DNA from 2 places in the Kitasatospora sp. NPDC058184 genome. Region 1 is predicted to be linked to the other one. Evidence: riboswitches for the same ligand, from Rfam matches in the RefSeq annotation. Region 1 holds a riboswitch; the other holds the start of a gene.
What was found. Region 1 has a riboswitch for cobalamin ahead of ACFVXH_RS13415 (HoxN/HupN/NixA family nickel/cobalt transporter). Riboswitches for the same ligand answer to the same signal wherever they lie in the genome.
Positions count from the first base shown of each region.

Region 2: another riboswitch for cobalamin. It lies ahead of ACFVXH_RS09870 (iron ABC transporter permease); the one in region 1 lies ahead of ACFVXH_RS13415 (HoxN/HupN/NixA family nickel/cobalt transporter).

Region 1 covers NZ_JBHVVE010000006.1:62,817-67,315, forward strand. The annotation lists gene ACFVXH_RS13400 (AAA family ATPase) at 1-165, shown strand, start outside; gene ACFVXH_RS13405 (hypothetical protein) at 210-1,883, opposite strand; gene ACFVXH_RS13410 (metalloregulator ArsR/SmtB family transcription factor) at 2,006-2,389, opposite strand; cobalamin riboswitch at 2,472-2,685, shown strand; gene ACFVXH_RS13415 (HoxN/HupN/NixA family nickel/cobalt transporter) at 2,716-3,831, shown strand; gene rpmG (50S ribosomal protein L33) at 3,898-4,062, opposite strand; gene rpmB (50S ribosomal protein L28) at 4,208-4,444, shown strand; gene rpsN (30S ribosomal protein S14) at 4,444-4,499, shown strand, end outside.
Region 2 covers NZ_JBHVVE010000004.1:279,395-283,893, forward strand. The annotation lists gene ACFVXH_RS09855 (nuclear transport factor 2 family protein) at 1-53, opposite strand, end outside; gene ACFVXH_RS09860 (ABC transporter substrate-binding protein) at 144-1,136, opposite strand; gene ACFVXH_RS09865 (ABC transporter ATP-binding protein) at 1,153-1,956, opposite strand; gene ACFVXH_RS09870 (iron ABC transporter permease) at 1,953-3,032, opposite strand; cobalamin riboswitch at 3,155-3,280, opposite strand; gene sodN (superoxide dismutase, Ni) at 3,362-3,757, opposite strand; gene sodX (nickel-type superoxide dismutase maturation protease) at 4,034-4,396, shown strand; gene ACFVXH_RS09885 (CGNR zinc finger domain-containing protein) at 4,404-4,499, opposite strand, start outside.

The DNA of each region.
Region 1 (4,499 bases):
CTCGCCGTTGCCCACGCGGACGACTGCGCCCGGCAGGCCAAGGAGCGGAACCAGTACGCGAAGGAGGCGCAGGCCCACACCCTGCTCGTCACCCTCGCCGAGGAGCTGGACGACGCGGAGCTGGCGGAGCGCAGCCGCGAGCGGCTGCGGCAGCTGGCGGGCTGAGGGGCGGTCCGGGCCGAGGGGCGGTCCGTAGCGGGCGGGCGGGGTCAGGGCCCGGTACGGAAGGACACCCGGGTGCGGTCCCCGCCGGTGCGGACGGTGAGTCCGTGCTCCGGGAGGCCGGCCGGGTCGCCGCCGTCGGCGAGCCAGCAGGCCACGGCGGAGCCGAGCAACAGCGGGTCGACGGCGGGGTCGGGGCGGCCCCAGTCCGGTTCGGCGCGGGCCTCCAGCAGTCGGCCGGCGTGCAGCCGGAGCAGGTGGCGGGCCGGGCCGAGGGCGGCCACCGCGACGGCGAGGCCGGGCAGTTCGGCGGCGGTGTCGGCCAGCCAGCGGGTGGCGGGGCGTTCGGCGTGCGCCTCGGTGCGGGCGATCACCTCGGCCGTGTAGCGCAGGGCGTCGCCCGGGTGCTCGTCGGTGAGGGCGTGGAAGCCGCGCGGGGTGTGGTCGTCCGGGTGGAAGGGGTAGCGCCGCAGGCTCACCTCGGTCCCCTCGGTGCTGCCCTCGACGTCGTACGCGGTGGGCCACTCGGTGGCCCCGGGGCAGGGGACGGGCCTGGGGTAGGGCGGCAGGGCCGGTTCGTCCCCGGGTTCGTCCAGGCCGTCCAGGAAGGAGTAGAGCAGCGGGCGCAGCAGCCGGGCGGATTCGCCGCGGTGGGCGAGTGAGCGGTCGGTGATCTCGCGCAGGCCGGCCGGGGCCTCGGCGAGGGCCTGTTCGAGCTGGGCGGCGAGGTCCCCGTCCGGGTCGAGGACGGGGGCGGCCTGGCCGAAGGCGTAGCTGGGGGAGCGCGGGTCGAGTTCGGCGGCGCCGGTGGCGACGAGCATGGTGCGGTGTTCCAGGGCGGCGCCGTAGACGGTGACCGAGCCGTGGTCGCCGATCACGCAGTCGGCGGCGACGAGCGCGGCCTGCCAGCCCTGGTGGGGCGGGATCAGGCGCAGGCCCATCCGGCGGGCGTCGTCGAGCAGCGCCCCGGGGGCGTGGCGGCTCCACACGTTGGGGTGCAGCACGACGGCCACCGTGTACTCGTCGGCGGGCAGTTGGCGGACGAGCCGCCGGGGCAGGTCGGGGTGGCGGCCGAATAACGAGTGCTCGCTCCAGGTGGAGCTGACGACGACGAGCCGTCGGCCGCCGACGGCGCCGAGCGCGGCGCGGTAGCCGTCCCGGGAGCGCCGGCTGGCGAGCATCCGGTCGAAGCACGGGTCGCCGACCACCCGGGCGACGTCCAGGGCCTCGGGGCAGGAGGTCCGCAGCCGGTCGAGCTGTTCGGGGTGGGAGAGCCCGAGGGCGTCCACGAACACCCGCCCGCGGTGGGTGAGTTCGTTGCGGGACAGGCCGGCGGCGCTGACCGTGTCGCCGGTGGACTCGGTGACCAGGCGGTTGTAGCCGGCGCCGTGCGGCAGGACGACGAGGTGGGCGTCCAGGCGGTGCATGGAGGAGTGGACGGCGCAGGCGACGGCCAGGTCGAAGCGGTGGCGGACGGCGTCGTCCCAGTCCAGCACGGTGAAGCCGGACAGGCCGTGCAGGTAGTCGTCCAGGGCGCGGTCGGCGAAGACGGAACCGGGGTTGACGGTGAAGTACCACTCGATGCCGTGCGGGCTCAGCAGGGAGAGGACGTCCAGCACCCGGGTGGCCGAGGTGAGGGTGCGGGCGACCGCCAGCACGCGGGCCTTGACCGGGTCGGTGTTCCAGCGGTCGGCGGGCCAGGCATGGGGGTGGGACGGCACATCATGATCGTACTGGCCGGGGCCGTTCGCGGCGCGCCTTCCCGAGCGGGAGTCAGCGGCCCGGGCAGGAGTCGGCAGACCGAGCGGGAGTCAGCAGGTCGGGCAGGCGTCGGCGGGAGGGGTCAGCCCACCGCCGCGCTGGGCTCGTGGTGCTCGGCGGCGGCGCACTCGTCGAGGAGGGGGCGCATGGCCTCGTCCACGAGCCGGTAGCGCACCACTCGTCCGTCCCGGTCGCCGGTGACCACGCCGGCCGTGCGGAGCAGCCGCAGGGCCTGGGAGACGGCGGGGTCGCGCATGCCGGTGGCCACCGCGAGGTCGCTGACGGCGAGCGGGCCGGCCCGGTGGAGGGCGAGCAGCAGGGCGAGCCGTCCGGGGTCGGCGAGCAGGGAGAACCGCTCGGCCCAGGACCGGACGTGCGCGGGGTCGCCGATCGCGGCGATGGCCTCGCAGACCCGGTGCCCGTCGATGGTGCGGTGGCCCGCGCGGTCGGCCGGTACGAGATGCATGCGGACATTCTTGCAGGCGGTCGCCTGTGATCCTGGACACCTGCGCAGGTGCGCAGCCTTGCACGGGTCGGGGCGCGGCCCCTACGGTGTTCCCCGCCGTGGTGCTCGGGAAGACCGGTGACGGACCCTCAGGGGTCCCAGCCCGGAGCGGCCCTCGCCACTGTGATCGGGTCGTTCCTCCGCCCGCGGAGGAACGTCGTCCGTGCCCACGGAGCCACTGGGTGCCTCGCGCACCTGGGAAGGCGGGCACGGGTATCCCGTCAGCCAGGAGACCGGCCACGGCATCTCACGAGGTTTTCCACGAGGTGCTGGAGCGTGATCCGCAGATGACCCTGCCCGAAACCGTTGCCGCCGGCGCGAAGCCGGCCCCTTCCGTGCTGCCCAGCTTCAGATGGCGGCGCGAGGACACCGTCCGTACGGCCGGGCTGATGGCGGTGATCGTGGCCATGCACGTGGTGGCCTTCGGCACGCTGATCTTCCTGGTCGCGCCCGAGCGGTACGCGGTCGGTACCCAGGTCTTCGGGGTGGGCCTCGGCATCACCGCGTACACCCTCGGCATGCGGCACGCCTTCGACGCCGACCACATCGCGGTGATCGACAACACCACCCGCAAGCTGATGGCGGACGGCAAGCGGCCGGTCTCGGTGGGCTTCTGGTTCGCCCTCGGGCACTCCTCGATGGTGGTGCTGATGGCCGCCCTGGTGGCGGGCGGCGCGCAGCTGGCGAACACGCTGATGGACGACGAGTCGGCCACCCACAAGTGGCTGGGCGTGATCGGGACGACCACCTCCGGCGTGTTCCTCTACCTGATCGGCGCGCTCAACCTGGCGGCGCTGCTCGGCATCCTCAGGGTGTTCCGCTCGATGCGGGCCGGGAAGTTCGACGAGAAGGAGCTGGAGGCGCACCTCGACTCGCGCGGCTTCATGGCCCGGGTGCTGAACCGGGCGACCCGTTCGATCACCCGGCCGGGGCAGATGTTCCCGGTGGGCATGGTGCTGGGCCTGGGCTTCGACACCGCGACCGAGGTCACCCTGATGGTGATGGCCGGCTCGGGCGCGGCCTCCGGGCTGCCCTGGTACGCGATCGTCTGCCTGCCGCTGCTGTTCGCGGCGGGGATGAGCCTGTTCGACACCCTGGACGGGACGTTCATGAACTTCGCGTACCAGTGGGCCTTCGCCAACCCGGTCCGGAAGGTGTACTACAACCTGACCATCACGGGTCTGTCGATCGCGGTGGCCTTCATCATCGGCACCATCGAGCTGGTCGGGGTGCTGCACGAGAAGCTCGACCTGACCGACCCGGTCACCGGGTTCGTCGCGGACATCTCGCTGGACAACGTGGGCTACGCCATCGCCGGGCTGTTCGTGGTGGTCTGGGCGATCGCGATCGGGTACTGGAAGCTCGCCCGGGTCGAGCAGCGCTGGACGCCCGAGGGCTCCTGAGCCGAGCGGCCCGGCCACCCACGGCGCCTCCCCGAGTCCGGGGAGGCGCCGTTCGCGTGTCCGGGGTCAGCGCTCCTCGCGGAAGTCGACGTGCCGGCCCGCGGCCGGGTCGTACTTGCGCAGGACCATCCGGTCCGGGTCGTTGCGGCGGTTCTTGCGGGTCACGTAGGTGAAGCCGGTGCCGGCGGTGGAGCGGAGCCTGATCACCGGGCGCAGTTCGCTGCGGGCCATGGGACGTCCTCCTGGGGTCTGGGGGGTCGGGGTCTCGGGTTCCGGTCCGAGGGGTTGGCTCGAACCGTACATCAAAATGGAAGTCATTTTCATCTGGTGTAACGTGAGCCCGGTCCTGCCCATTCCCGGACGCCAGGGAGCACCCATGTCCGCCCGCTGCCAACTCACCGGCCGCCGGCCCGGCTTCGGCAACGCGATCTCGCACTCGCACCGCCGCACCGGCCGCCGCTTCGACCCCAACATCCAGCGCAAGCGCTACTGGCTGCCCGGCGAGGGCCGGTACGTCCGGCTGGCGCTGAGCGCCAAGGGCATCCGCACCGTCGACGCGATCGGCATCGAGGCCGCCGTCGCCCGCATCCGCGCCCGGGGGGAGAAGGTCTGATGGCCAAGCAGAGCAAGATCGCCAAGAACGAGCGGCGGCGCGCCGTCGTCGCCCG
Region 2 (4,499 bases), on a different contig from region 1:
CCCTCGCGCAGTGCGCGGGTGTCGAAGGCGGCGGGGGCCGTCGTGGTGGTCATGATCTCGCTCCTCCGGTCGGGTTCCGTCGGCTCGTACCTTGAGCGTACGCCCGCGGCCGCCCGGACCCGGAGGAGCGGGATCCGGGCCGGTCAGGGGGCCGGCACGGTGCGCAGGTAGGCGGCCAGCGCGCTGATCGCGGCCGGGTTGCGCGGGCTCTCCACCAGGTCGACGTAGTCCATGACGAAGATCCGGCCGTTCCTGACCGCGGCGACGTCGGCCAGCGGCGGGAAGGACGTCAGGAACTTCCGCTTCTCCTCGGCCTTCGGCGTCGCGTAGTCGTTGATCACGATCACCTCGGGGTCGCGCTGCACCACGCTCTCCCAGCCGGCCGTGACCCAGCTGTCGGCGAGGTCGCCCATGATGTTGGTCCCGCCGGCCTTGGCGATGATCTCGTTGGCGGCGGCGAACTTCCCGGCGGTGTACGGCTTGTCCTGCCCGCTGTCGTACAGGAAGACGGAGGGGCGGCGCTCGGGCTGCGGGACGGCGGCGATCCGCGCCTTGAAGTCCGCGATCAGCTGGTCGGAGCGGTCCTTGACGTCGAAGATCTCGCCGAGGTTGGCCAGGTCGGTGTAGAGCGCCTCCAGCGGGTCCATCACGCCGCGCTCGGTGCCCTTGCCGCTGCGGCAGGACTCGCTGAGCACGTACGAGTCGACGCCGAGCGCCTTGAAGGCCTGCGGGGTGACGCCGCTGCCCTCGTCGAAGCCGTAGTGCCAGCCGGCGAAGACCAGGTCGGCCTTGGCGTCCAGCGCGATCTCCTTGGTGAGGATCTTCTTGGAGAGCCAGGTGGTCTGCTGGTAGCCGTCCTTCCAGGCGACCTGGTCGATCTTCCCCTTGTCGTCGGGCATCACGTAGCCGGCCATCCGGTCGGCGAGGCCGAGCGAGAGCATCAGTTCGGTGATGTTGACGTCGTTGGTCACCACCCGGGCGGGCTTCTGCGCGAAGGTGAGCTTCTCCCCGCAGTTGTCCACCGTCACGGGGTAGTGGGCGGAGGCGGTGGCGGCCTCCTTCGGGGCGATCTCGGCGCCGCAGCCGACGAGTCCGAGGGCGAGCAGGGCGGTGGCGGCAACGGCCTTGGTGCGCACGGGAGTTCCTTGGGGGTCAGGGGAGGCGGTCGAAGAGCAGCTGGAGGGCGCCGGTCTCCGGGTGGCGCACCGGGGTGCCCCGGACGCCGAACACCTCGGCCAGCAGGGCGGGTCGGAGCACCTCGTCGGGCGGCCCGGAGGCGACGATCCGGCCGTCCCGCAGGACGTACAGCAGGTCGCAGTGGCCCGCCGCCAGGTTGAGGTCGTGCAGCGCGGTGAGCACCGTCGGACCGGCCTCGCGGGCGAGCGCCAGCACCTCCAACTGGTGCGCGATGTCGAGGTGGTTGGTGGGTTCGTCGAGCACCAGCAGGCGCGGTTCCTGGACCAGCGCGCGGGCGAACAGCACCCGCTGCTTCTCGCCCCCGGACAGGCTCAGGAAGCCCCGCTCGGCGAGGTGCCCGGCCCGGACCTTGCGCAGCGCCTCGGCGCAGCGCCGCTCGTCCCCGTCGACTTGGGCGCCGAAGCCGCGGCGGTGCGGCAGCCGGCCCATGGCGACCACCTCGGCGACGGTGAAGTCGAACTCGGCGGAGTGCTCCTGGGTCAGCGCGGCCACCCGGCGGGCGCTCTCGCGGGCGGTGAGGGCGTGCAGGTCGTCGCCGGCCAGCCGGACCACGCCGCCGGCCGGCTTCAGCACCCGGTAGACGCAGCGCAGCAGGGTCGACTTGCCGCTGCCGTTGGGGCCGATCAGGCCGACCACCTGTCCGGCGGCGGCCGCCAGGCTCACCTCGTGGACCAGCCGGGTGCCGGCCAGCTCCACCGAGACGCCGTCGACGGCGAGGTCCTGGGCGTGCACCGGGGTCGGGTCGGTCGTCGCGGTCACCGGGCACCTCCGAAGGCCTGGCCGCGGCGGCGCATCATCACCAGGAAGGCGGGCACGCCGAGCACCGCGGTGAACACCCCGACGGGCAGTTCGGCGGGCGCCAGCAGGGTGCGCGAGGCGATGTCCACCCAGACCAGCAGCAGCGCCCCGGCGAGCGGCGCGACCACCAGCACCCGGCGGTGCCCGGCGCCGACCAGCATCCGCGCCAGGTGCGGCATCAGCAGCCCGACGAAGCCGATCGCTCCGCTGACCGCGACCACGGTGCCGGTGACGGCGGCGGTCACCACGAACAGCTCGCGGCGCAGCCGGTCCGGGTCCACGCCGAGCGAGGCGGAGGTCTCGTCGCCCATCGCGAGCGCGTCCAGCCGCCCGGCGGTGCAGGCCAGGTAGGCGAGCCCGGCCAGCACGGTGACGGCGGCGATCGGCACCTTGCCCCAGGTGGCGCCGCCGAGGCTGCCGAGCAGCCACATCATGACGTCCCGGGCGGCCTCGCCGCGGTCGGCGGCGAAGACCATCAGGGTGGTGGCGGCGGAGAAGCCGTAGGACAGCGCGGTGCCGGTGAGCACCAGCCGCAGCGGGGTGAGCCCGTACGCGGTGCGGGCCGCGACGTAGACCAGGGTCATGGCGGCCAGCGCGGAGCCGAAGGCGGAGGCGGAGATCGCCCACACCCCGAGCGAGGCGAAGGCGCCGAACAGCATCACGGCGTTGGCGCCGACGGCCGCGCCGGAGGAGATGCCGAGCACGAAGGGGTCCGCCAGCGCGTTGCGCACCAGGGCCTGGACGGCGACCCCGCAGGCGGCCAGCCCGGCGCCGACCACGGCGGCCAGCACGGTGCGCGGCAGCCGGATCTCCCAGACGATCGCGTACGCGGCCGCCTCGTCCGCGTCCAGCCGGCCGCCCGTCAGCCCGGCGCCCAGGAGCCGCAGCACCCGGGGCAGGCCGAGCCCGGAGGAGCCGAGGGCGACCCCGCAGACCAGGGAGAGCAGCAGGGCGGCGGCGAGTCCGGCGGCGAGCGGGACGACGGGTATTCGGCGAGCGGGCGGGCCGACTGCACGGTTGACGGGTGCGCGGTTCACGGGTGCGCCTTGCCTCGGGCCGGGAGCGCGCCGGGGCGGGCGCGGGCCGGGGGCGTGCCGGGGCGCCGTTCCCCTCGCAGTCCGCGGCGAGTTGTCGGGAGGTCGGCGGCCGAGGGCGATCGGGCTGGCGCGGCCGTACGGGCGGGTACGGGCCGTGCTCACCGTTGCGGGTCAGCGCCGGATTCGCACCGGACTTCCCCCTCGGACGCCCTGGCAGCATAACAGCCACTCAGGGCAGGCAACCCTTACCGAGCCGGGTCGGACGTGAACGCACGACCGCCCCCGTCCGGCGGTGCGGACGGGGGCGGTCGGGTGGCGACGCGTCAGGCTCAGGCCTGCTTGGTCTCCCAGAAGATTTTGTCGACCTGGGCGATCAGGTCGAGCAGGGCCTGGCCGGTGGCCGGGTCCGTGGACGCCTTGGCGGCCGAGGCGGCCTTCAGGGTGTCGTTGATCAGCTGGTGCAGCTGCGGGTACTTCTCGAAGTGCGGGGCCTTGAAGTAGTCGCTCCACAGCACCGAGATGTGGTGCTTGACGGCCTCGGCGCGCTGCTCCTTGATGATGACGGCGCGGGCGCGGAAGTGCGGGTCCTCGTTGGCCTGGTACTTCTCCTGGGTGGCCTTGACCGACTCGGCCTCCAGCTTGGCCTGCGCGGGGTCGTAGACGCCGCAGGGCAGGTCGCAGTGGGCGTGGACGGTGGCGCGCGGTGCAAACAGACGAGAGAACATGGGAGTCCTTCCTTAGATCGTCTTCCCGCGCCCGAGATTACCCTTCCGCCCTCCCGGTTTCGCGATCGGGCGGTGGGCCTAGGGCGAAAGACGGACCGGGAACCGGCGCAATCCGGACATCGGACGGACGGCGGTCCGTACGGCAGACTGGGGGCGCGAGCGGGGGCGGGAGGAGGAGTCGTGGCGCGGAGCACGCGAGCGGAGGGCGCCGGGGCGGGGGAGCGCGGCCCGGGCGGCGCGCTGCCGTTCGGGCTGGTCGACGTGGCGGGGCCGTCGATGGTCCCGACCCTGCGCGAGGGCGACCGGCTGCTGGTCCGCTACGGCGCGCCGATCCGGCCCGGCGCGGTGGTGGTCTTCCGGCACCCCTTCCAGCAGGACCTGCTGGTGGTGAAGCGGGCCGCCGAGCGCCGGGCCACGGGCTGGTGGCTGCTCTCCGACAACCGCCCGGTGGACAGCGACAGCCGCAGCTACGGCGCCGTCCCGGACGAGCTGGTGCTCGGCCGGGTGCTGCTGCGGCTGCGCCCGAGCCCGGTCTGGCTGGCGCCGGGGCGCCGGCTGGAGCGGCTGCTGCTCACCCCGCGGCTGGCCCGGGTGCCGGGCCTGGCCCGCCGGCTCGGCGCCTGGGTCGAGGAGGTCTAGCGGGCCGCTACGCCCGGGCCGCCGCCTCCGCCTCCAGGCGCTTGCGGGCCCGGTAGGCGGCCACGTTGGCGCGGGTCGCGCAGCGGTCCGAGCAGTAGCGGCG